DNA from 4 places in the Pseudoalteromonas rhizosphaerae genome. Region 1 is predicted to be linked to each of the others. Evidence: predicted binding sites of a transcription regulator. Region 1 holds the regulator's gene; each other region holds the start of a gene.
The links. Region 1 encodes sigma-54, which starts transcription at its own class of promoters, with help from an activator protein. Its sites were predicted from a motif close to GTTGGCACGNNNNTNGNNT; they were not measured.

Region 1 (4,062 bases):
GCAAGTATTCAAGAATGTCGTTAAATTCTTCCTGCTCTTTCGGTAAATTACGAACATCGATACTGACGGCAATTTTGTCGTAATTATCAGAGACACTGCGTACTAATGACGGTAATAAGTTAACTGGAATATTATCTACACAATAATAGCCAAGATCTTCTACAACACGTAAAGCAACAGATTTACCTGAGCCAGAACGCCCACTGATGATGATTAACTCCATGTAAATTCTCCTTCATTTAATACCAATTTTATTAAAAACATGCTCATTCTTGCTTGTTAAATAACCCACTAACTTTGTTTAAAATTATTTATATAGAACAACTATATCTCATAATTTCCACCTTGTTCTAGAGCTATTTCCCTGTTGCAATAATTACTCTCTAATTCAATACAATACAATTGGTATGACTACGATTGAGCTGCAATTACATGATACAAATCTTGGTCTGTTTTTGCGCTACGTAGTTGTTTACAAAAATCTTTGTTATTGAGTTTATCAGCAATTGTGGCTAACGTCTTCAAATGAAGTTGGCTGTCACCATCTGGTACGATGAGGGCTACAAATATATCAACTGGGCGATTATCAATCGCATCAAAATCAACCGGTGATTCACTCACTAAAATTATTGCTAGCGGGTTTTCAACACCACTCATACGGCCATGAGGGATAGCAATACCACGACCAATACCGGTACTACCTAGTTTTTCTCTCGATAGTAGTGCGTTGAGGATTTCTTGTTGTGATAGCTGAGGGAGTTGTTCATGAGCCAATTGGCTTATAAATTCAATGATCCGTTTTTTGCTATTAAAAAGGACCGCAGCTTTACTGCAGTCCTGACAAATAAGTGAGCTTAATTTCATAGTGTTAGTGTCGAGCGTGCTTCTCTTTGTGTTTAATTACTTGACGATCAAGTTTATCGATTAGTCCGTCAATAGCTGCATACATGTCTTGGTGCTCAGTCGAGGCAAATAATTCAGCGCCACTGACATGTAATGTGGCCTCTGCTTTTTGGCTTAGTTTTTCTACATCAAGAATAACATGGACATTATTGATATGATCAAAATGCCTTTCAAGCTTGGCAAACTTATTGTTTACATAGTCTCTTAATGAATCAGTAATTTCTACGTGACGACCAGTTAAATTTAGTTGCATAAGCATTTTCCTCTTGTGATTTTACGCCTTAAATCAAACTTTTACGTTGATTTGACGGTGGAATAGCCAGTGACTCGCGGTATTTTGCAATAGTCCGTCTAGCTACTTTGATACCTTGCTCTGCCAATATATCTGCAATCTTACTATCACTCAATGGTTTCGCTGAGTTTTCTGCACTGATCAATTTTCTGATCAATGCTCGAATAGCTGTCGAAGAGCATTCGCCGCCGTTCTCAGTGCTTACATGACTTGAGAAAAAATACTTTAACTCAAAAATACCACGGGGGGTATGCATGTACTTTTGTGTCGTTACGCGAGAGATTGTTGATTCGTGCATCTCAACCATTTCAGCAACGTCGTTTAGTACCATAGGTCGCATTGCTTCAGGGCCATGCTCAAAGAATCCCTGCTGTTGTTTTACAATGCAGTTAGTTACTTTGAGTAACGTCTCGTTACGACTTTCTAGGCTTTTAATAAACCATTTAGCTTCTTGCAAATGCGAACGTATAAATTGGCTGTCAGTGCTTGATTTTACTGAGCGTGACATTGCCGCATATTGGCTGTTCACTCTAATTTTTGGCATGCTGTCTGGATTAAGTTCAACCACCCAGCGACCTTTAATTTTTTTCACCGAAACATCAGGTATAACATACTCTGACTCTTCGCGTACTATAGTATCCGCAGGCTTTGGATTAAGGCTGTGGATCAATGTCATTACTTCTTTCAGCTCATCTTCTTTAAGCTTAGTCTTTTTCATCAAAGTGCGATAGTCACGACTAGCTAATAAATCGATATGATCAGTTAAAATCATTTTAGTCTCGCTAATCCAAGGAGTTGCAGGATCAAATTGATTTAATTGAATACATAAACATTCTTGTAGGCTGCGCGCAGCAATACCAACAGGGTCAAATAACTGAATGCGTTTTAACACTGCTTGCACTTCGTCTAGTTCGATTTCTTCTTCGTTATTACCTTGATTTAAGCTCTCTGCGATGTCTTCGCAGCTCAAGGTTAAAATACCTGAATCGTCAACAGCTTCAACAATCGCAATGGCAATAGCTTCATCGGTTGGACTAAAAGGTGTGAGCTGTAATTGCCACATCAGATATTCGTGCAGGGTTTCAGTTGAAGCACCTTGATAAATTGACTCATCTTCAGGCATTGGGCCGGATGACGTATTTGGCGCAGCACTCATGTATTCGTCCCAGGTGACGTCCATAGCCATTTCGTCACTTAAAGTCTCTTTACTTAATGCTTCGCTACTTTCTTGTTCATATTCGCTGGGCTTGTCGTCTGCTGATGCACTAACAGTTAAGTCATCGTTGTCTTGTTTTTGTTCGTTTTTACCAGCCGTGTCGTCTGAATATTCATGCTCTTCTAGCTCTAACAATGGATTGCTGTCGAGTGCTTCTTGAATTTCTTGCTGGAGATCCAATGTACTGAGTTGCAATAAGCGAATTGCTTGTTGCAGCTGTGGTGTCATTGTAAGTTGCTGGCCCATGCGCAGCTGGAGTGATTGCCTCATGTATCTCTAACAATCCTTTTATTGTTATCATCGTTAAGTCTAGCAGATACTTAGCCGAGCGTGGCTTTATAGCCTAAATTGCTCGCCCAGGTAAACATCGCGGACTGTTTGGTCGGCAAGTACATGCTCAGGGGTACCTGATGCAATTAACTCCCCATGAGAAACTATGTAGGCTTTTTCACAAACATCAAGGGTTTCTCGTACATTGTGGTCGGTAATAAGTACGCCAATACCACGGTTTTTAAGGTGTTCAATAATCTTCTTTATATCTAACACTGAAATAGGATCAACGCCAGCAAAAGGCTCATCAAGTAAGATAAATTTTGGATTTGCGGCTAAAGCGCGTGCAATTTCAACTCGACGACGTTCACCACCAGATAATGCCATACCTTGGCTGTCGCGAATATGTTGAATGCTAAACTCATCAAGTAAGCTGTCTAGTGCTTCTTCTCTGGCTTGTTTATTCAGCTCTTTACGAGTTTCTAAAATAGCCATCAGGTTTTGATAAACAGTTAACTTACGAAAGATGGATGATTCTTGTGGTAAGTAGCCAATCCCTAACCGTGCGCGACTGTGCATTGGCAGTAAAGTGATGTCATTATCATCAATACTTATTTTACCTTTGTCGCTAGGTACTAAACCCACAATCATATAAAAAGTGGTGGTTTTACCTGCGCCATTAGGACCCAGTAAGCCAACAATGCTGCCTGCGCTAACTTCTAAACCCACGCTTTTTACAACTTGGCGACCTTTATAGCTTTTTGCTAAAAATTCAGCTTTTAATATACTCATGGCTGCCCTTTAGGTTTGTCTTTTTTACTGTCAACAGGTACCAAAATAGTGTGTACGCGATCGTTTGAGCTTGCGCCTTTTTCAGCACTGATCAGCTGTTGGTCCATATCATAGGTAATGCTTTTGGCATTAATTTTTTGACCTGCTTGAGTGACTTGTGCATTACCAATTAACGTTAAATAGCGCTTGGCGACATCGTAACGGACTTCATCAGCACTGGCGCTCATTATTGTGCCATCAGTTTGTTTTTCTTCAAAGTAAGCAGGGTTACCAGTTGCAACAAGCAATTGTTTGTTATTGCCTAAATCTTCGCGCTTATGGACTTCAAGTCGATCCGCTTTGATACGGCGGTTACCATGAATGATTTCAACATTTTTTTCAAAAATACCGATATTATCTTTCAGTTGGGCAAGCTGCTTTTCAGCACTGATAGAGACTTGATCCGCAGGTGGTGCCGTATTTTCAGCAAAGCTTGCAAAGGCAATGAATAAGCTTGGTATCACAAGCAAGTGAGCAAATTTATTGGTCATAATATATGGTTCGCGTATGGTTAATTAGTTCTACCACTTCGGCTTTTAAGTCGGCATGG
Region 2 (4,062 bases), 1.5 Mb from region 1:
AGGTTGGGCTGACGACGAGAGAGCACTTCGCAGTTTAGGCTATGGTGAAGATTAATAGCCTAAGCGATATTTATGGATAGCGACTTCTACACGGCATATTTATTACACCGACGTCCTTTTAGTGACTCACAAGTAATGCTTGATATGTTAGTAGAAGGCGTTGGCCAGTTGCGCATGCTGGCGCGAATTAGCGGTCGCCAAGCAACAAAATACAAAGCTCAGTTACAACCCTTCCAAGCTTTACTGGTAAATTATACCGGTAAACACGACCTGAAATATATCCAACGATTTGAACTACATGGCACGCAATCCACACTAGTTGGGGATCAGCTTTATTGTGGGTTTTACCTCAATGAACTAACCAACCGCATTGTACCAATTAATGAACCAATTGATCATGCCTATCAATTGTATAAAACTCACCTACAACAGCTTAACCAGCACCCTAACTTACAAGCTGTATTACGTTCTTATGAATTTCAATTATTAGAATTATTAGGCTATGGCGTTGACTTTAGTTTTGATGCCGCAGGCGATCCAATTTCGGCAGAGCAAACGTATAGTTACTTTGCTGAATACGGCTTTGTTGCCCAAGAAAATCAAGGCAGTGGCTTTTCTGGCGCGCAGTTAAATGCAATTGCAGCTCATGACTTTAGTGCGCCGGATGTGTTATATATGGCGAAACAATTAAGTCGTCATTTAATGAAGCCTTTATTAGGCAAAAAACCATTAAAAAGTCGCGAGCTGTTTATATCCAAATAGTTTGGGTATTCACCAACAATCTTAATACGGTATTTTTAACCGTTATTTTTACAGGTAAAAAAATGAAAGATATTCTTTTGGGTATAAACGTTGATCATATTGCTACCTTACGCCAAGCTCGGGGTACAAGTTACCCAGATCCAGCACATGCTGCGAGTGTTGCTGAGCATGCTGGCGCTGATGGGATCACTATTCATTTACGTGAAGACCGTCGTCACATTCAAGATCGTGACGTGTATGTGATGGCTAAAACAATCCAAACACGAATGAACCTTGAAATAGCGGTTACAGATGAAATGATTGATATTGCTTTAGATGTTAAGCCAGCTTATGTTTGCTTAGTACCAGAAAAACGTGAAGAGTTGACCACCGAAGGCGGTTTAGACGTTGTTGGTAATCTAGATAAGATTAAAGCCGCGACAGCAAAATTAACTGACGCCGGTATAAAAGTGTCGTTATTTATCGATGCAGACAAAGCACAACTAGATGCAGCTACAGCCTGTAATGCCCCATATGTTGAAATTCATACTGGCGCTTATGCGGATGCGCAAACTGATGCTGAGATACAAAAACAACTTGAGCATATTCATCAAGGTGTAAAGTATGCAGCAAGTTTGGGTTTGATAGTAAACGCCGGCCACGGACTTCATTATCATAACGTGAAACCGATTGCTGCTATGAAAGAGATTTACGAACTAAACATTGGTCACGCAATTATAGCGCGTGCAGCCATAGATGGATTAGATAAAGCAGTACGTGACATGAAGCGACTAATGCTAGAAGCGAGAGCTTAATTTTAACTTCTCTTAAAATGCAAAAAACGACTCAAAAGAGTCGTTTTTTATTATTTGTATCTAACTGGATTAACAGTTAGTTTCTTTAGCGTTAACGCCTTCTTTTACTTCTTCACAGGCGTCTTCTACTTTGTTTTGTACGTCGGTTACAGCTTCATCGATGCGTTCACCGGCCTCTTCTGCATGATTGTCTTCACAACCCATGATAAAAAAACTAGCGAATAAAGCGATCACAGCAGTTTTAATAGTTGTCGATTTCATAATGTAATTCCTTGTAAAATTAATAAATGTGTTGTTATTTAAAATAAATTGTTATCACTTAGGGACATTGCCGCGCAACGCACCTGAAACGAGTGAAATAACTAACAATACAATAAAGATAAAAAAGATAATCTTAGCAATTCCTGCTGCGGCACCTGCGATACCACCAAAACCTAACACTGCAGCAATAAGCGCAATAACTAAAAATGTAATTGTCCAGCGTAACATTGTCGTCTCCTTGGTTTGTTAATTTGTTCAGAGTAAATAATGCCAGTTACATGCCATGTGTTTAAATCCTTTATTATCAATTGGATAGTGTTTATTTTATTTATTTTCATGAATTAGGTGGGAATTATTTACAGCTTTATCTGTAACTTATACTCGGCGTCCTGAAAAATAAATATTTTAGCATGATTTTTTGGTAAGACCAATTTCATGTTGAGTGCTTTTTCATTAATTTAACAGTTGTTGAGTAGTTCGGTTGGTAAGTTATTAAGGTGCAGATTAGATTTCACTTATAAGTTATAGCTATATTCAGTATTTTTATCATCTATATCCTATTAAATTATAGTAAAAAGCAGTGTGTTAACTTTGCTGAAGATATGTTAGCTTTATATTAATTGGTTTTACCAATTTACAAAGTGTTGGACTTGGTCTGTTTCTTTGATATGATTATTGCATAAATATTTAAATAAAGTGATTTTTTACCTATCTTTCGGGTGGGTAAGAATACTCAGGGGGGGGGCAGAATGGATATAGGTCAATTACTTGCTACTGCAGCAAACTTAATGCTCACTGGGATGGTGGGAGTTTTCGTTTTTCTTTCGTTGTTGATTGCAGCAATTACCGCTATGTCTAAATTAGCGAGCCGCTTTGAACAGCCGGTTGTAATGCCAACGCGGACACCATCGATCAAAGCACCCGGTGTACCAAGTGAACACATCGCTGCGATAAGTGCTGCCATAGCTCAGTACAAAAATAAACAAAAACTATAAGGGATGACTTGTGGCTAAATTAAAATTAACAGAATTAGTACTTAGAGACGCGCATCAATCATTATTAGCAACGCGTATGCGTTTGGATGACATGCTACCGATTGCACAAAAATTAGATGATGCAGGTTACTGGTCGATCGAATCATGGGGTGGGGCTACTTTTGATTCATGCATTCGTTATTTGGGTGAAGATCCTTGGGAGCGTATTCGTGCTCTTAAAAAAGCTATGCCAAATACTAAACAGCAAATGTTATTACGTGGTCAAAACCTTTTAGGCTATCGTCATTATGCAGATGATGTTGTTGAAAAATTTGTAGAGCGAGCGCACAAAAATGGTGTTGATGTGTTTCGTATTTTTGATGCGATGAACGATGTTCGTAATCTTGAAACGGCTATTAAAGCTGCGATTAAAGTTGGCGCACATGCACAAGGTACAATTTCGTACACAGTAAGCCCGGTTCATACACTTGATATGTGGTTAACGCTTGCCAAGCAGCTTGAAGAGTTAGGCTGTCATTCAATTTGTATTAAAGATATGGCTGGTTTGCTTAAACCATACGATGCAGAAGAGTTAATCAAAGCGTTAAAAGAAACAGTCTCTATTCCAATTGCAATGCAGTGTCATGCCACAACAGGTTTAAGTACTGCTACTTACCAAAAAGCGATTGATGCAGGTATTGATATGCTTGACACCGCAATTTCATCAATGAGTATGACTTACGGACACAGCGCAACTGAAACGATTGTATCGATTGTTGAAGGTACTGAACGTGATACTGAGCTGGATTTAAATCAACTCGAAGAGATTGCAGCTTATTTCCGCGATGTTCGTAAAAAATATGCCGCGTTTGAAGGCAGCTTAAAAGGTGTTGATGGCCGTATTTTATTAGCGCAAGTGCCTGGTGGCATGTTAACTAATATGGAAAACCAGCTTAAAGAGCAAGGTGCTGCGGATAAATTGAATGAAGTATTACTTGAGATCCCACGTGTACGTGAAGACTTAGGTTATTTACCGTTAGTTACACCAACATCACAAATTGTTGGTACACAAGCAGTATTAAATGTATTGACGGGCGAGCGTTATAAAACTATCACCAAAGAAACTGCCGGAGTGCTAAAAGGTGAGTATGGCGTAACTCCTGCGCCGATGAATAAAGAATTACAAGAGCGCGTACTTAATGGCGCAGAAGTCATTACTTGCCGCCCAGCTGATTTATTGCAACCAGAACTAGAAATACTCCAAGCTGAGT
Region 3 (4,062 bases), 2.2 Mb from region 1:
TCACCCTAAAACCCTAAGTGGGCTGGTTTAAACGCATTTAATTGCAACTGAAACTAGTATTTTGGGATAACTTAGGTATAAGCTTAGTGTAGTTATTTTTTAATGCAAAGGCTAAATATGCGAATTATAACGATTATAGGCATCTGTTTTATCAGTGTAATTTACTCGGCTAATAGTTTCAGTAATAATCAAAAACCAGCCTTGTTTCTTGACGCAAAAAATATAGTTAGCGAGCAACAACTCTGTTGGTTTGAAGATCAACGCTACAGCGAAGGTGCGATTATTATAATGGCTAATGTGCGGGTGATTTGTGCAGCAAAAAACCCTCATCACAATAATAGCGCGTTAAATTGGTTAATGCTCAACGAGCAAAATGAAATTATTTACCCAACCGCTCCTAAAACAATTCGCGTTAATTAATAGAATTGGTATCAACGCACAGTTACGTTACAATAGCAGCGACTTTTATCAAGCAATAGTGAATTATGAATCAGCAAGCAAACAACCCGTTACATGGCATTACACTCGAACAAATAGTAGTAAAACTCGAGCAAACACTTGGCTGGAAAGCGATGGGTGAGCATGTTGATATTCGCTGTTTTAAATCAGACCCAAGTGTAAAATCGAGCCTAAAATTTTTACGTAAAACACCTTGGGCTCGTACCAAGGTCGAGCAGTTATACCTCGATAACTGTGTCGATGCACAACCGCAAAACAGTGGCTTTGTGTGGCCTAGTATTAAAAAGAAGTAACAGCCATTGCGCGTTATAGCTTATAACGCGCAACAAGTTCAGTTACTCGACCTGCTCTGCACAGATCACCGCCAGTGATTGCGGAGTAATTTCAATGATCAATTTATCAGCACTTTTAACTTCACCATCAAGTACATATTTTATTTCCTGAGTCGCCGATATTGCAACGCGGCGCGCATTGGTATGATGTGAATTAATCGCAAAATGTGCTTGGGTAATACTGCTAAATACCAGCTCAGCAATACTTAATACATTGGCTGATGCGTCTTGGTTTGGAGTAAGCCAATTAACATCGAGCAAGCCATCATAGTGATCAGGCTGTCCCCCACCTTGCGCTAGTAAAGTAGTAAAAGGTGCAGCATTAGCGACAATTAAACTATTGGTATGTATTTGCTGCGGCTCGTTATCATCTAGCTGTACTGTGAAATCTTGGGCTTTTTGTTCGCCTAAAGCTTGCCAGAAGCCCTGTAAATATGCGAACTGACCAAGCTCGTTTTTAGTATCCCGATCGGCTTTTTCAATCATGTGTTGTTCAAAGCCAATCCCTGCTAACAGCAGCATTAACTCACCATTGCAATATGCTGTATCCATTTGCTTGGTTTGCCCTTCAATAATCAAATCACATGCTACTTCCACAGGGATCAACTTTGACTTAATTCCCATTAAAACATGTGCTAGAGCATTGGCTGTGCCAAATGGGATAATACCTAATTTACAGTCTGTGTTTACCAAAACACTTGCCACTTCTGCCACTGTGCCATCGCCGCCGCAGGCGATGATCATATCTGGCTTATCAGCTATCGCTTGTTTGGCCAACACAATCCCATTTTTCTCGACTGATGTGATCATCACTTTTAAGTCATAATAAGCAGATAAACGCGCAACAATTAAATGCTCTTTTTGCTGCCATAACTTAGTGCCGGAAACTGGATTGGCAATTAATACCGCTTTATTTTTGATTAATAACTCACCCTTTCTATGGCGTTTAACTAGTTGACGCAGTTGGTGTTTATTTAAATTAGCGGTTTCGCGTGTTTCTTTTATTTGCGCAAGCACTTGATGTACATCAGCCTCCTTATTTTGACTGAGTAAATAAGCCGCCATCACAAACACCGATCGACCACGACCCAACGCGCAATGCACCACCACTCGACGATTATCTTTAATATGATGGGCAATCCAGTTAATCGCTTGATTAAGCTGCGAACGTGTTGGGACTCGATGATCAAGCACTGGGATATTTAAATAGTTTATGTTTTCTTGTGTTGATGACCATTCAAGTCCATCAAATTCACAGGTTACATCTAAAATCGCGGTAATACCGTTATCTTTTAAAGTATCTATATCTGAAGGGAATAACCGACAGGCTAAAAATAAGTGTTCGTTAATTTGTTGTAATGGCGGTACTTTATCGTGCTTTCGGCTCCACGCGTTATAAACTTGTGCCCCCAATAAAAAAGGTATGAAAGCCCAACGAATGTAAAACGGGATAACACCGTTTTCTCGTTTACGAAAAATTTTTGCAATATTAAAAAAATAGGCACCGCTTACCAGTAATAAAGATAAAGCCGTCCAATAGAATAGCAGCGAAAAATAGCTAGGGCTAACCTGCCACCCCATAATGATAAATACAATTGCCAATAATAAGTAACTTATTGCGGCCCACATAAACGCTCCTTTTGTCGTTAGTTATACCCAAATAGAAATGCAATCTATGCGCCACTAAAAAAATCAAATGGAAATAAATATTCATATATATTTCATAGTATTAAGATATCAGCTGATTAGTTTCGTGATACTTGCTGTGTATACATACGTTATTTTTACACACCTGTGCAGCTAACTTACACAGTTGAAAGTATAGATTATTAAATAACTTAGACCATAAAAAAGCCTAGGTTATAAATAACCTAGGCTTTTTATAAAAACATATCGTTTAACTTTACACGTCGATTTTGGTTAACCAGCCATGGGTGTCTGGTGCTTTACCCCATTGAATATCGTTAAGGGCTTGGCGCAAACGCATTGTCGTTGGCCCTGCTTCACCACTGCCCACTTTGTATTCTTTATCATTATGAATAAAAGTACCCACTGGGGTTAATACCGCAGCAGTGCCAGATAAAGCAGCTTCAGTACCCGGTTTTGCAGCACGCTCAAGTAATTCAGTGACTGTAAAATTGCGCTCGGATACTGTCATACCTAAATCTTTAGCTATGGTTAAAATACTGCTGCGCGTCACGCCATGTAAAAAGGTGCTATCTAGCGCTTTAGTAATAATTTCATTACCATCAATTAAAATAAAGTTTGCGGCACCAGTTTCTTGTACATCACCGCCTGGGCAGAATAGAATTTGGTCGGCTTGATGTTGCAAGCGTGCTGCCGTAATGGGTGCTAATGCGCTAGCGTAGTTACCACCGCTTTTGATCATACCCATGTGTGGGGCACAGCGCATACCATCTTCTTCTAACAATACTCGCAGCGCAGTCGCGCCACCAGCAAAGTAATCACCAACAGGTGATAATAGCACATACAATAATGAACTTAATGACGGCACAGCCGCTTTACCAATTGCAGCTTCAGTACCGATATGAGTTGGACGAATATACATAGAGCCCGGTGGTAACGGCGTTTCATCAGCATATTGGCGAACAATATCAATGATCATTTTTTCAAGCATGGCTCCATCAACTTCAGGTAAACTTAATAAATGCGAGCTTTGTTTCATGCGGGCAATGTTAGCGTCCATACGGAAAATATAAACTGAGCCGTCTTCATGGCGAAATGCTTTTAACCCCTCAAAACATGTACTTGAATAGTGAAGAACATGTGCACCAGCATGAAGTTCAATTTTATCTGACGGAACAACAGAGCTTTCGCTCCAAGCGTTATCAGTAAAACGTGCTTGAATCATCTGCGGCATAAATACGGTACCGAATGCGGCCATTTTAATCTCTCTTATGTGGTCTACTTTTACCCCATTGTATGACATTCATGCACCGTTTAACCATAACTAAAACAAGGCATTTATTGTAAGCAACGGGATTTTTTTGCAATTTGGTAAAATTTCAATTTTGTCAGCCATATTGTTTTACTTAAAAGAGTCATTAATCACTTCAAAACTTCGATTGTAAAACCTTGCTACCAAATAGCCGACGGAGCTTCTCAACTTGATAAGCCGTATTTTGCTGCTAGGCTAACTGGTGGAAAAGCATGAAAATAATAGTAAGCACCCATCATTTAGTTGGTTTTTTGCATCCAATTTACATCCTGAAACGTTTACCAACTGACAATAAAAATAGGAACTTTATGG
Region 4 (4,062 bases), 890 kb from region 1:
AGCTAAGAGGGCGGCAGCGCTTTGGCATCAATGTGTTTAAAGTGAGAGAAGTACTGCAATGCCCTCCTTTGACAAACATGCCAAAGTCAAATGCGTATATAAGAGGTGTCGCACATATACGCGGGCAAACTATTTCTGTTATCGATTTATCGATGGCCGTGGGTGGTCCTGCGATCGAAAATATTAAAGATAGTTTTATAATCATTGCTGAATATAACCGTTCCGTACAAGGGTTTTTGGTTGGTGGCGTTGAGCGAATTGTTAATATGAATTGGGAAAAAATAATGCCGCCACCGTCAGGGGCTGGCAGATATTCATATTTAACTGCAGTGACAGAAATTGAAAACGAGTTAGTCGAAATTCTTGATGTAGAAAAAATATTAAACGAAATTTGCCCGGTGAATACCGAAGTCAGTGCTGCAATAGCTAATGATGGTGAAATTCAAAAAGACTTAGGTGAGCGCATTGTGTTTATTGCCGATGACTCTGCCGTTGCTCGTAATCAAGTCAAACGTGCATTAGAGCCGTTAGGCGTGCAAACAGAGCTGGCTAAAAATGGTAAAGAAGCATTAATACGCCTTCGTGAGATTGCTGCACTTGATTGTAAGCATGATATTACCGAGCGAGTAGGATTGTTGATTTCTGATGTTGAAATGCCAGAAATGGATGGTTATACCCTAACCGCTGAAATAAAAGCAGATCCAAAGTTAGCCCCCTTACATGTTATTTTACATACATCGCTCAGTGGTGTATTCAATCAAGCGATGATTGAAAAAGTGGGTGCTGATGACTTTATAGCTAAGTTCAATCCGGATGAGTTAGCTACAGCAGTGAAAAAATGGGTTCATTGTGACTAATTTGAAAAGGCGGTGTTACTTTGGAAAATAAGCATTTACAGCAAAGCGAGTACGATCAGTTTCGCTCTTTTTTAGAGCAACAATGTGGCATTGTTCTGGGAGATAATAAGCTTTATTTAGTCAAAAGCAGGCTTGCTCCGCTAATGGTTCGTTTTAATGTTGAATCATTGTCACAATTGGTTAGTAAAACACTGAGTCCGCATGAGCGGCAGTTACGTGCCGCAGTCGTTGATGCTATGACGACCAATGAAACTTTATGGTTTCGGGATCAATACCCGTTTGAACTATTGCAAAGTAAGTTATTTCCGGAACATAAAGAGTTACGTCGTCCGTTGAAAATTTGGTCTGCGGCAAGTTCATCGGGACAAGAGCCATATTCTATTGCTATGTCGGTTGCTGAGTTTCAAGCTAAACAGCCGGGTGTATTAAAAATGGGCGCGCAGATAATCGGCACTGATATTTCTAATACTATGTTAGATATGTGTAAGCATGCAGAATATGACTCCCTTGCTCTAGCTAGAGGGCTGTCGGTAGAGCGCAGGAAAAAGTTCTTTAAAGATAGTGGCAACGGCATGGCGCAAGTAAACGACTCAATAAAAAAATTAGTGAGTTTTAGACATCTTAACTTATTAGATTCATACGCGCTAATGGGCAAGTTTGATATTATTTTTTGCCGCAACGTGCTGATTTATTTCGCACCAGAGGTTAAAGCCAAAATTATTGCTCAGTTTGCTCAAGCACTAAATCCTAAAGGGTATTTATTTTTAGGCGCATCAGAGTCTATGTCAGGGTTAAGTGACGAATTTGACATGGTACGCTGTAATCCAGGTATTATTTATCAAAAGAAATAGCTTACCAGCGTATTTAACGCGCTAAAACACAAGTTACTCAAATCTCATCGGTAGTAAAACCGAATCTTGAATACTATAAAACGATGTGGCTCCACATCGTTTTTCTTTTTAAATCAAATGATTAAACGAACCATAAAACATCAACCTAATTGGCTCAACTTTTGCATTAATCATCTTAAGTCAATTTTTTGGAGATGGTTATGGCTATCAGTTTTGATAAAGCATTTGGGGTTCATCCTCATGCAATGTTGATCCGTTCGCAACGTGCTGAGTTATTAGCAACCAATATCGCTAATGCTGATACGCCGGGCTATAAAGCGAAAGACATCGACTTTGCCTCAGCATTGAAAGCGGCAAAAAGCCACCAACAAGGCGGCAATAACATGGTAACAACTAACCCAAACCACATTGCCGGTGGCAGTCGTTATGTTGGTAATAGTGAAATGTTTCGCTCGCCAAATCAAGCAGATACAGGTGATGGCAACTCGGTTGATATACAAGTGGAACGAAACTTGTATACAAAGAACTCATTAGAGTATCAGGCAAGCCTGCAATTTATGAGTAGTAAAATTAAAGGCCTTAAAAAAGCCCTCGGTAGTCAAGGAGCCTAAGCATGAGTTTATATAACGTTTTTGATATTTCAGGTAGTGGTATGAGTGCGCAAAATGTGCGTTTGAACACAACCGCGAGTAATATTTCAAATGCTAATAGCATTAGCTCAAGCCAAGACAAAACTTACCGGGCGCGCCACCCTGTTTTTGCAGCTGAACTGATGAAAGCATCAGAATCAAGCGGTAATGTTCAGGGGTCGTCTGTTGGCGTTAAAGTGTTAGGTATTGTAGAGAGTAATAAACCATTACAAATTGAATATAACCCTAATCATCCTAGTGCGGATGAAAACGGTTATATCTACAAACCTAACGTTAATGTCGTTGAAGAAATGGCTAATATGATTTCTGCCTCACGCTCTTATCAAACCAATGTGCAAGTTGCTGATGCAGCGAAGCAAATGTTAAGTAAAACACTGTTGCTTGGGCAGCGGTAATTGAGGAAAGATTATGAGTAACGATATCAGCAGCACATCGTCAACTTATTTAGATTCGATTAAGTGGCAAGATAAACAGGTTAGCAGTGATAAGAAAAGTGATGCGTTAACCCAAGAAGATTTCTTCTCATTGTTAACACAGCAACTGTCGTTTCAAGATCCCAGCAAACCAGCTGACAATGATCAAATGATCGCGCAGATGACAAGTTTCACCATGGCTGAAGGTATCTCAAACCTTAATAGTAATTTTCAGTCATTAGCCGCATCGATGACATCTAACTCAGCACTACAAGCATCGACTTTAGTGGGTAAACAAGCATTACTAGAGTCTAATACATTAGACCTAAACGATGTTGGTAGCGCTAAAGGAACCGTGGTTGCAGAAGAGCCTGTAGAAAACTTATTTCTACGAATTGAAGATTCATCTGGTCAGTTGGTGCGTAGTATTGATTTAGGTGCGCAATCAGCGGGCGCTGTCCGTTTCGAGTGGGACGGCATGAATGATAATAAAGAACGTTTACCACCAGGTGAATATAAAATTAAAGCTGAAGGGCAGTTAAATGGTGAGTACACGGCTTTACCTATAGCTACTTTTAAGAATATCGAGAGTGTTAATATTAATGGTGCAAACGGCATTATTATAAACACTAAAGAAGGTGCGGTTAGGCTAGCTGACGTTGCAGAAATCGCGTAAAAATTTTAATTATTAGTTAGCCACAGGCTAAACATTGACAGATTAGAGGTGAATTATGAGCTTCAATATTGCATTAACTGGCATTGCTGCCGCACAAAAAGACTTAGATGTAACAGCAAATAATATTGCTAACGTAAATACGGTAGGCTTTAAAGAGTCACGTGCTGAATTTGCTGATGTATACGCATCTTCGGTATTTAGTTCAGGCAAGACAAAAAATGGTGATGGTGTACAGACAACTATGGTGGCACAACAGTTTCACCAAGGTTCACTAAAGTTCACTCAAAACTCATTAGATTTAGCTATCACAGGTGAAGGTTACTTTGCCATGAGCCAAGATTTAGGGGCACAAGATTTTACTTATTCGCGTGCAGGCGCATTTAAACTTAATAAAGATAACTTTATTGTTGATGCTAAAGGCAATTACTTGCAGGGTTTTCCTGTTGATGAAGCTACAGGTGATACAACATCGGTAAGTTTAAGCACGTCATCAGCGTTACAGATCCCTGATTCATCAGGATCACCGCGAGCTACGACGAATGTTTACTCGTCGTTTAACTTAGACTCGCGTGCAACCTCGCCGTCAATAACTACTTTTGATCCTACAACGAGCGC

Region 2: the regulator sigma-54 is predicted to act here: its motif matches at 2,085-2,103, upstream of PVK79_RS05275 (DUF1328 family protein).
Region 3: the regulator sigma-54 is predicted to act here: its motif matches at 2,458-2,476, upstream of PVK79_RS08425 (diacylglycerol kinase family protein).
Region 4: the regulator sigma-54 is predicted to act here: its motif matches at 1,857-1,875, upstream of flgB (flagellar basal body rod protein FlgB).

Annotation. Positions count from the first base shown of each region.
Region 1 is NZ_CP118496.1:5,065,724-5,069,785, reverse strand. It holds gene rapZ (RNase adapter RapZ) at 1-223, opposite strand, end outside; gene ptsN (PTS IIA-like nitrogen regulatory protein PtsN) at 412-864, opposite strand; gene hpf (ribosome hibernation promoting factor) at 869-1,156, opposite strand; gene PVK79_RS22120 (RNA polymerase factor sigma-54) at 1,185-2,681, opposite strand; gene lptB (LPS export ABC transporter ATP-binding protein) at 2,748-3,473, opposite strand; gene lptA (lipopolysaccharide transport periplasmic protein LptA) at 3,470-4,003, opposite strand; gene lptC (LPS export ABC transporter periplasmic protein LptC) at 3,993-4,062, opposite strand, start outside.
Region 2 is NZ_CP118496.1:1,193,801-1,197,862, forward strand. It holds gene era (GTPase Era) at 1-55, shown strand, start outside; gene recO (DNA repair protein RecO) at 73-762, shown strand; gene pdxJ (pyridoxine 5'-phosphate synthase) at 825-1,556, shown strand; gene PVK79_RS05270 (hypothetical protein) at 1,626-1,817, opposite strand; gene PVK79_RS05275 (DUF1328 family protein) at 1,872-2,045, opposite strand; gene PVK79_RS05280 (OadG family protein) at 2,567-2,812, shown strand; gene oadA (sodium-extruding oxaloacetate decarboxylase subunit alpha) at 2,823-4,062, shown strand, end outside.
Region 3 is NZ_CP118496.1:1,969,081-1,973,142, reverse strand. It holds gene PVK79_RS08435 (DUF1496 domain-containing protein) at 118-420, shown strand; gene PVK79_RS08430 (VF530 family protein) at 486-752, shown strand; gene PVK79_RS08425 (diacylglycerol kinase family protein) at 795-2,420, opposite strand; gene PVK79_RS08420 (branched-chain amino acid aminotransferase) at 2,695-3,696, opposite strand; gene PVK79_RS08415 (sigma-70 family RNA polymerase sigma factor) at 4,059-4,062, shown strand, end outside.
Region 4 is NZ_CP118496.1:4,178,102-4,182,163, reverse strand. It holds gene PVK79_RS18080 (chemotaxis protein) at 1-857, shown strand, start outside; gene PVK79_RS18075 (CheR family methyltransferase) at 878-1,708, shown strand; gene flgB (flagellar basal body rod protein FlgB) at 1,909-2,319, shown strand; gene flgC (flagellar basal body rod protein FlgC) at 2,322-2,753, shown strand; gene PVK79_RS18060 (flagellar hook assembly protein FlgD) at 2,767-3,447, shown strand; gene flgE (flagellar hook protein FlgE) at 3,503-4,062, shown strand, end outside.